DNA from 3 places in the Parabacteroides sp. HGS0025 genome. Region 1 is predicted to be linked to each of the others. Evidence: riboswitches for the same ligand, from Rfam matches in the RefSeq annotation. Region 1 holds a riboswitch; each other region holds the start of a gene.
What was found. Region 1 has a riboswitch for thiamine pyrophosphate ahead of thiD (bifunctional hydroxymethylpyrimidine kinase/phosphomethylpyrimidine kinase). Riboswitches for the same ligand answer to the same signal wherever they lie in the genome.
Positions count from the first base shown of each region.

Region 2: another riboswitch for thiamine pyrophosphate. It lies ahead of HMPREF1212_RS13260 (sulfide-dependent adenosine diphosphate thiazole synthase); the one in region 1 lies ahead of thiD (bifunctional hydroxymethylpyrimidine kinase/phosphomethylpyrimidine kinase).
Region 3: another riboswitch for thiamine pyrophosphate. It lies ahead of HMPREF1212_RS01405 (TonB-dependent receptor); the one in region 1 lies ahead of thiD (bifunctional hydroxymethylpyrimidine kinase/phosphomethylpyrimidine kinase).

Region 1 covers NZ_KQ033902.1:2,837,893-2,841,169, reverse strand. The annotation lists gene HMPREF1212_RS11130 (thiamine phosphate synthase) at 1-360, opposite strand, end outside; gene HMPREF1212_RS11125 (thiamine phosphate synthase) at 351-947, opposite strand; gene thiD (bifunctional hydroxymethylpyrimidine kinase/phosphomethylpyrimidine kinase) at 944-1,792, opposite strand; TPP riboswitch at 1,815-1,911, opposite strand; gene HMPREF1212_RS11115 (AAA family ATPase) at 2,083-2,631, shown strand; gene HMPREF1212_RS11110 (DUF5686 and carboxypeptidase-like regulatory domain-containing protein) at 2,764-3,277, shown strand, end outside.
Region 2 covers NZ_KQ033902.1:3,352,453-3,355,729, forward strand. The annotation lists partial or broken gene HMPREF1212_RS13255 (hypothetical protein) at 1-780, shown strand, start outside; gene HMPREF1212_RS13260 (sulfide-dependent adenosine diphosphate thiazole synthase) at 882-1,652, opposite strand; TPP riboswitch at 1,713-1,808, opposite strand; gene HMPREF1212_RS13265 (cytidylate kinase-like family protein) at 1,827-2,468, opposite strand; gene HMPREF1212_RS13270 (HepT-like ribonuclease domain-containing protein) at 2,473-2,868, opposite strand; gene HMPREF1212_RS13275 (nucleotidyltransferase family protein) at 2,861-3,154, opposite strand; gene HMPREF1212_RS13280 (MATE family efflux transporter) at 3,221-3,277, opposite strand, start outside.
Region 3 covers NZ_KQ033902.1:417,347-420,623, forward strand. The annotation lists gene HMPREF1212_RS01405 (TonB-dependent receptor) at 1-1,376, opposite strand, end outside; TPP riboswitch at 1,439-1,555, opposite strand; gene rimP (ribosome assembly cofactor RimP) at 1,742-2,209, shown strand; gene nusA (transcription termination factor NusA) at 2,219-3,277, shown strand, end outside.

The sequences.
Region 1 (3,277 bases):
CGGATAAAGCAATTCGTCTGCTTTCTTCCAGGCTTCGGCTACTGTAATATCTTCTTTTCCCAGATGAACAGCAGTTGCACCGCATCGCAATGCAATTTGTATATTATCGTTGATGCAATAAGTACATTTCGTTTCATGGGCACAGATTAATTGTGATATCTCCCGGGCAGTGAAGATATTCATATTATCTTTCATACGAAGCTGAACCCACGAACACCCTCCGTCTAAAACCATTTTCACTTCCTCATACTCTGTATATTTGGACGTACGGTGAGTAATGAACATCAGGCGTTCACCTTTTTCGCGGGGGATGAAACATCCTTTCTTATCCTGTTCATGTAATTTGAAATCTATCGCCATATATTTAATTGTTTGTATCGTTCAATAATAGAGCCTGTTTCTTTTTCTGAAGGATTATCACCCCATAAGGCTCCGAGCACTGCAACACCTCCGAAGTTGAGTAGTTCTATCAAGGGTATAGTTGTGTTGTCCATACCACCAAGAGCTATCACTTTTTGATTGATAATACCATCAGAAGACGCTTTATGTAAAACCTCCATCGGAAATCCGCTACCGTAACCTTCTTTTGATATACTCTGGAAGACAGGGCTAAGGAAAACATAATCCAGTTCACTGTTTCCCTGTACTTCCTCTAAAGAATGACAAGAGCGACTGATGCTTCCTTTAAATCCTTCCGGTCTCGTATGATTCCTGCTGTTCAGATGGATACCGGCCAGTTGGAATTCTATGGCCAGTTCGAAATGATCGTGCAGGACGATACGGGAATGGTATTCTGACGGTATTGCATCCAATAGCATACGCAATTCATCCATATTGCTTTGTGGCTTGCGTAGATGCAATCTCTCCATTCCTTCCCGGAAGAGCCGGGATATTATCCGGCTTTCGCCTTCAAAGAAATAAGGGGTGGTTATAACGATCAGTTTCATTGCTCCTTCATTTCTAATTTAATCAAAGGCACCGGGGAGAAGAAATGGTTCAAGGGTCCGTGTCCATGACCGGTTTTCACATCCTTTCCGGCAAGAATAGCTTTTGTAATATAGTCCTTAGCTGATTTTACAGCCTGTGGCAAGTTGTTTCCCAGTGCCAGGTAAGCCGCGATAGCAGAAGATAATGTACAACCGGTTCCATGACCGTTCGCTGTTTCAATCGTTTCTGCCGAAAGTCGGAGAGGAGGCCTATCTTCCGTGTATAAGATATCGGTCATTTTATCTCCCTTCAGATGACCGCCTTTCATCAGGATGGCACGGCATCCCATTGCCAGTAATTTATCGGCGGCCTGTCCCATCTCTTTTTCTGAAGTGATCTTCATCTCTGAAAGGAATTCCGCTTCATCTATATTGGGCGTTACCAACGTAGTACGTTTGAAGAGTTCGCGTACAATAATGTCTATGGCATCATCCTGCAACAGCTTATTGCCGCTGGTCGAGATCATGACCGGATCTAATACTATATAGGAAGGGGAATAGGTATCTATCGTGTTTACTACAATCTCTGCTGCTGTCTTATTATGTAACATGCCGATCTTTACGGCATCGATCGTTATATCTTCAAAGACAGCATCCAGTTGTCCTTTCAGTATCTCAGGAGAAATGGCCTGAATACCTCTGACTCCCTGTGTGTTCTGGGCAGTAACCGATGTTATGACGGAAGCGCCATAAACCCCTAATGCAGAAAATGTTTTAATATCTGCTTGTATACCGGCTCCACCGCCACTGTCTGAACCGGCAATTGTAAGTGCTACCGGATAGCGATACATTGTATCTGTTTTCATTATTACACGCAAAAGGAGGGAAAAGCCTTTATCTGTCTTTCCTACGGCGGCATTACCCGCATCAGGTTCACAGGGTATAATCTCAGCCCGTTTACAGTATGGCACCCCCTTTTCGTGTACAAAGGTAACAAGATTGGTAGGAGAAAACAAAAGTGAATTGTTAAATTTAAGAGAGATTTTATAGCCATAACGAAATAAACCCTTATATTTGTCCATGCAATCCGGGTTTAATATTGCTTTTCTTCCGGGTTGTAGTTTCCAATTTGCCATAATAATTAAATAGACAAATCATGCTGAAACAAACAGGTTTGTATGTTATTACGGGTGGACCAGGCACAGGTAAAACATCACTAATTGAAGAACTCGAAAGGTCGGGATTTAAAGCGGTAGAAGAGGTTGCACGCGAAATCATAAAAGAGCAGATGCAACAAGGCGGAGAAGCCCTTCCGTGGAAAGATACGGCATTGTATACTGAATTGATGCTGGAACGTTCCATTGACTCGTATCTGGCTAATGCCGGAAATGATGGTATATTATTCTTCGACAGAGGAATCCCCGATACGTTGGCCTATGCTGCGCTGATCGGGTTGCCGGACAAGGAGAATATAGAACAAGCAGTAGCTAAATACAGATATAGCAAACAAGTATTTATACTGCCCCCTTGGGAAGATATATATTGTACGGATAAAGAACGAAAACAATTGTTTAATGAAGCGATAGATACTTATTATGTAATGAAAGAGGTTTACGAAAAAGCAGGTTATACATTAATAGAAATACCTAAAGTTCCGGTAACGGAAAGAAGAGATTTTGTTATTGATAGTATAAGATTGTTTTAATTATTCTATACAGAAAGTCTTTTTAATGAGATTTGTTGTCAATTGGAATATATTCGGTGCAATTTGGAACATTAAGAAAGAATAATCTGTTATAATTTTGCGGAGTCTTAACGAGAGAGTTAATAAAAAGTGATGGGGAAAAAGATTGTTTTTATTCTGACATTTGTAATAATAGCTTTTGCTTCAAAAGGTCAGAACACTATAATAAATGGAGTTGTAACGGACTCAATTACAGGAGAATCGTTACCGTATGTTTCGGTTATACTTAAAGGTACAACGATAGGGGCAACAACTGATGATGATGGTAAATTCACATTGACTACATCTTCTAATGCCCGTACCTTATCCGTATCCTACCTCGGATACGAAGAAAAAGAGTTTAAAGTAGCCGTCGGGAAGAAGAACTATTTCAAAGTGGCTCTGGCTCCTTCCAGTATACTTCTTAATGAAGTATTCATCAGGCCGACAAAAGAGAAATACAGCAAGAAAGATAATCCGGCTGTTACTTTCGTGAAGAATATGATCGATAAACGCGAAAGTAATAACCCGCGCAATCATGATTACTTCAGCTACAGTCAGTATGAAAAGATGGTATTTGCCATGAACGATTATCACCCGAAGCCTAAAAAGGAGAACGGCAAAGGAG
Region 2 (3,277 bases), 510 kb from region 1:
GGAGTTTCACTGGACCAGATCGTGGGTATAAGTTATACTAACAACGCGATGTTCGACCTGAATCTTTTACATTATTCAGATCCTATCAAAACGTATTATACTATTCTTGACCACTATCTTGAAGTCTTTGAAGCGTTGCACGACGATCCGACTTCAGAACTGAGCACGGCATCGAATATGATTCCGCAGACTTTTTACCTGCAATATGAGAACTTGTCGAAGTTCCGCTTATTCAAATGGATGTACCAGAATGAGAAGGTGAACTGTGTAAAGTATTTTTCGGAGTAAACTCTCTCGGACGAGCTAAAGCAGGTACAAAAAGATTTTGTCAAAGCCACGCAGTACATACAGACAACGAATTATATCTGGGATTGTATGATGTTTCACTATCTGGTAAACGACATTAAATATTTTGCCAGCATCCACCTTATTACGGATGAAGAAGTGACCAACCTGCAGGCAGATCTTCTTCAGTTACTGGACGACCTGGAAGCAATAGCCTCCAAAGGAAAGTTCGATACAGGGAAAGATGTACATATCTATATCTCCAACATCAACTTCGAAGCGACTTACAGCTATGTGGAAACATCCAGTCTGCAACTGAGCCTGATCCGGATATTTTCGATCAACTCGATCACATCGAGAGATAAAGACATGTGTAAAAGCATGAAGGAATGGGTTCAGTCGCTCAGGAAGTTCTCGACTATGATCTCCGAAAGCGGTGAGATGCAAAGAATACAGTTTTTCAAGAAACAACGGGAGATTGTAGAGAACATGTAACAGGACATAGGTAAGTTTTTATGTTACTATATCAGAAAAGGACGGAAATCCCAAAAACAGGATGACCGTCCTTTTGTATTATAATACCTTGTTATTCCGTATTATTTATCCAGCTTTTCGCAGATCAGCTCGGCTGCTTTCTTTCCGCTCATCAGCATACCGCCAAAGATCGGCCCCATACGGAAACTACCGCTTACGCCGTTGGCTGCCATACCGGAAACGAATAATCCCGGATAGATTTCCTTTGTATTCTCTACTGTGGTCTGTTCGCCCAGCTCTACGTTCAGTGAACGTTCGCCGATCACACCGCCTGTCGGGGTATTCAAACGGATATCGTTCTTACGGGCAACTGTGCGTGCCACTTCGCAATCGTGTCCTGTACCTTCCAATACAGCTTTCGCCATAATAGTCAGCGGGTCTACATGCATACCCTCACGGATAACAGGGGCCCAGTTTACAACAACACCTGCAACGGCATCATTGTGGAATACCACATCTTCTACCGAATAGCAGTTGAAGATCGTTGCACCGGCCTTTGTTGCCTGATAGATCAGAGCCGAAGTAGTATGAACCGAGTCCATAATATAAGTGCCGTTACCTGCATCGTGATAAGTAACGCCCAACTCCTTCACGATCGGCATCGCTTCTTCCTGTACGACAATATCATTGAACATCATGGCTCCGCCCCACATACCTCCGCCAGGAGCCAGTTTACGGTCGAAAAGAGCAACTTTCTTACCGGCTTTTGCCAGGTAATAAGCAGCTACGATACCAGAAGGGCCACCGCCTACAATAGCCACATCAATTGATAAATTGCTCTTCAGTTTCGCAAAATAAGAGTCAATAATTCCTGTTGAAACGATTTGTTCCATTACAATAATAAATTAGTGTTTAAACATCGGAGAGCACATAGAGGTTAAGCTCTCCTTTATTTAGCAATTCTACCGATTCTCCCTTCACGGCATTACCCGGGCAGGTTCTATGGGTATAATCTCAGCCTGTATATTAAGGCACCCCTATGATAAGTCAGCGGCAAAGATAGTAAATTATCCGAAATGCGGCGGCCGTTTCTCCATTTTCCGTTCAACAAAACTTTTCATGAACTCGACGGTTTCGTCTACACCCAATACAGATACGTCGATAGAGAAGTTGTAGGACGAGGCTACTCCCCATTCCTTATTAGTATAATAATTATAGTAGGCGGCACGTGATTTGTCGGTTTTCGCCATAAGTTCCTTTGCCTGCTCCACGGTTACGGGTTGGTACTCGAGGATACGCTGGATACGGTTCTCCATATTATTATGGATAAAGAAGCTCAGGCAATCCGGATCATCACGCAGGATATAATCGGCACAACGTCCCACCAGTATGCATGATTGCTCGGCAGCCAGTTTACGGATGGCATCACTCTGGAACTTGAATAATCCGTCGTTGGAAAGAATATCATTATAAGGCGTGAACATCCCCATATACGAATATCCCATCGTAAAGGCATAAGACAACCCACTGGAAGCACGCTCGTCCGCCTTTTCGAAAAATTCCTCACTCAAACCACTTTCCTTAGCAGCTACAGCCATCAGTTCCTTATCATAATAAGCGATTCCCAACGCCTTAGCCAGCTTCTGCCCTACCTCACGACCACCACTGCCAAACTGACGGCCAATGGTCAATATGATTTTGTTATCCATAAACTTATTCAGTATTTTCTTTTAAGGATTCTTCCTTTTGATCTGCAATAATATGATCTATTACAATCAGTAACTCCGGTATATTTACTTTTACTATACGGAAGATAATGTCTGCATCTACATTAAAATATTGATGAGCAATTATATCCTGTAATCCCATTACACTTCTCCAGTCAATAGAAGGATATCGGGGGAAAAGTTCTTTATTCGTATATTTGTCTATATTCTTTATCGCTTCACCTACAGTTACCAATTGCATACAAATACTATCGAGACGCATCATTCCATCAGCAGAATGTGTAAAGTCTTCCACAGTCTTTACGACAAGAGCCCTCTCCATGACTACAGCCAGCGAGTCTCTTATTTGCTCCAATAATAATGCAATCTCTTCTTTACACATAGATTCCGTCTCTATCTATATTCCGTTTCAGTAAAGCATTCATATTATCACGCAAACGGACTATATCTATTTTACACTTCAGCAAATCTTCCAGTTCGTATTTGATATTCAGAAGGATGAAACCATCCGGTTCTTTCATCTCCACACAAACATCCAAATCGCTATCTTCCTTTTGCTCATTACGAGACACAGAACCGAATATCCCAAGCCGGATAATGCCATACCGCTCTGCCATTTGTTGCTTATACAAACGGAGCAGTTCCAAATATTCTGTCTTTGTTTTCATAATGAACTATTTCGTAACAAGACAAAGATAGGATTTCTTATTTTTATTTACAAGCAGATAATCCACTTAATTATGCTCCTTGAACTTCCTGAACTGATTAACCAGTACAAGAGCCGTGACCAC
Region 3 (3,277 bases), 2.4 Mb from region 1:
TGGATGTTATCACCGGCTTTGTCGTCGCTACCCTTAATGGAATAATGGATGCCACGGTATTGTAAGTCGAGGTATCCGTTCAGCCAGGGGAGTATCCGGTAGTTTGCCTTTACATAGGCATTATAATCCAGTTTGTTACCGGTATTACAGTAGTACTCGAAATCTGGCTCCGGAAGTGCTTCGCTGTTCTTTACCCACATGACACGGCCGAAGTGATCGCCCGTATATTTGTTAACGGCCGAACCGAAGCTCATCTGGAGGCGTTCGGCACGGTAATTGGCACTGTAAACGGCTCCGTAGAAATCGTTGTCCAGCCATTTACGGCGAACGAGATCGGAACGTGTTATTGTATCTCCCTTTCCGTTGATATAAGAGTTGAGTTTGTAGGATTTGAATTTGGCATCGGCCTTATAATCTTCGTAATACCCCTCACCGTGCGTATAGTGAAGGGTCAGGCTCATATTCCATAAATCACCCAGACGCTGGCTGGCCATCAGATGATAATTTTGCTGCCAGTAATTATCTGTTTGGTTATTGTAGAATTTAGTGATGCCGTTCTCGGTGTATTCACCGCATGGATTATAGGTGCGGTCGCTTTCCAACAGATAGGAGGGGACGCCTGTCCATGCCTGGTATGTTTTTTCCACGTTGCCGAAAGTCTGGAAACGGATCAACGTGTTATCTCCGTAATAAGCTGCGGAGCCAAAGTAGGAGTGCATGTTGGCCGTTGCCCGGTCGATATACCCGTCACTTTGGATATTGGAATAGCGGGCGTCGAATACGAAATGTTCATGGAGTAGTCCTGTGCCTGCTTTGACGGAGTTTTTTACGGTTCCGAACGAACCCGCAGAAATAGCGTATTCTGCATAAGGCTTCAGGTCGGGTTTCTGTGTTTGCATGGCGACGGTGGCACCGAAAGAGGCGGCTCCGTTGGTGGATGTTCCCGCTCCGCGCTGTATCTGTATGTTGTCGACGGAAGAAGCGAAATCGGCCATGTTCGCCCAAAAGACGGTATGTGATTCGGAGTCGTTGACCGGAACGCCGTTGACGGTGATATTGATACGGTTGGCATCCGTACCACGGATACGGAAGCCGGAGTATCCGATCCCTGTTCCGGCATCGGATGTCATGATCACGGAAGGTGACTGGGAAATGAGGTAGGGAATACCCTGTCCGTCATTCTTCCGGGTGAGTTCTTTTTTTGATAATTCACTGTAAGCTACTGGCGTACCTTTGGCTACCCTGGTGGCTGTGACCACCACTTCGTTTAAAGATACATCACGGGAAATTTTGAGAGAATCGACAGGCTCGGGACGGTTTCCCGCTGCTGCGAATGAGGCCAGAGATCCGGCACAAATAATCAATACACTTTTCATCCTTTTGTCCTTAAAGTTTAAAACCTGATAAGTGAATAGGTGAGGTGTGTTGTGTGAAGAAGTATACCATGTTTTACAATTCCCTTCGCCGGCATTATCCGTATCAGGTAATATGGGTATCATCTCAGCCTGCGGTACGTTCCATATCTAGAACGCTGCAAGCACCCCCTTGTATTCGGAATACAAAGGAACGGAAAAAACCGGAAGATACCAAATGACCGGCCGGGATGATGATTTTCTTCATTTTCTTATAAAAAGATAGATTTTATTTGAAAACTCGCTGATTATTTGTATATTTGCGGGCGATTAAGCGAAGATGAGGAGGGGGCGGGTAGTCCCCTTCTTTTGTTCTTAACAGTATGTTTATGATTGAAAAGGGAGTAATAACTCAGTTGGTTGAAGAGAAATTGGCTTCTTCCGACAACTATTTAGTTGACGTGGTAATTAAACCGGGAAACCTTATTATTATTGAGATAGATAATGATGAGGGTGTTTGCATCGACGATTGTGCAGCATTGAGCCGGTATGTGGAAGAACATCTGGACCGTGAGGTGGAAGATTTCGAACTGGAAGTCGGATCGGCAGGCGTTACTTCTCCGTTCAAAGTGCTTCGTCAATATGTGAAGAATATAGGAAACGAAGTGGAAATGTTGCTGAAAAGCGGCGTGAAGCTGACCGGAGTATTGAAATCGGCTGATGATAACGGGGTGGTAGTTACCGTTGAAAAACAGGTAAAACCCGAAGGATCAAAACGAAAAGTTACCGTTCAGGAAGATCAATCCTATACATTCGATGAAATAAAATATACAAAATACCTAATAAGATTCAAGTAAAGAAAGATTATGGCCAAGAAAGTGGAAACAATCAGTATGATTGACACCCTTGCGGAGTTCAAGGAGTTGAAAAATATAGATAAGGATACGATGATCAGCGTATTGGAAGATTCCTTCCGTAACGTAATCGCTAAAATGTTTGGTACGGATGAGAATTATGACGTAATTATCAACCCTGAAAAAGGTGACTTCGAGATCTGGAGAAACCGCATTGTCGTGGCTGATGACGAACTGGAAGATCCGAATCTGCAACTAACGTTGACCGAGGCCCGTAAGATCGATGCCGACTGTGAAGTGGGTGAAGAAGTGACTGACGAAGTCTTTTTCGCCGGTTTCGGACGTCGTGCCATCCTGAACCTGCGTCAGACGCTGGCTTCAAAAATTCTTGAATTGCAGAAGGATAGTTTATATGCTAAATATAAAGACAAAATAGGAAATATTGTAGCAGCTGATGTGTATCAGGTGTGGAAGAAAGAGATCCTGTTGCTGGATGACGAGGGTAATGAGTTGCTGCTCCCGAAAACAGAACAGATCCCTTCCGATTTCTACCGTAAAGGGGAAACCGTTCGTGCGATTGTACAAAAGGTGGATAACTACAATAATAATCCGAAGATCATTCTGTCGCGCACAGATAAAATGTTCCTGCAGCGCTTATTTGAACTTGAGGTTCCTGAAATTAACGACGGCCTGATCACGATCAAGGCTATCGCACGTATCCCGGGAGAAAGGGCAAAAGTGGCTGTTGAGTCGTACGACGACCGTATCGACCCGGTAGGTGCCTGCGTAGGAATGAAAGGTTCTCGTATCCACGGAATTGTCCGTGAGTTGAGAAACGAGAATATCGATGTAATTAACTATACATCCAATGTATCGCTGTTTATCCAGCGTGCATTAAGCCCGGCGAAAATTTCCTCCATACGAGTGAACGAAGAAGAACATAAGGCAGAGGTTTATCTTCGTCCTGAAGAAGTTTCATTGGCGATCGGTAAAGGCGGTTTGAATATTAAACTGGCCTGTATGTTGACTGAATACACGATAGATGTATTCCGTGATGTGGAAGGAGCTGAT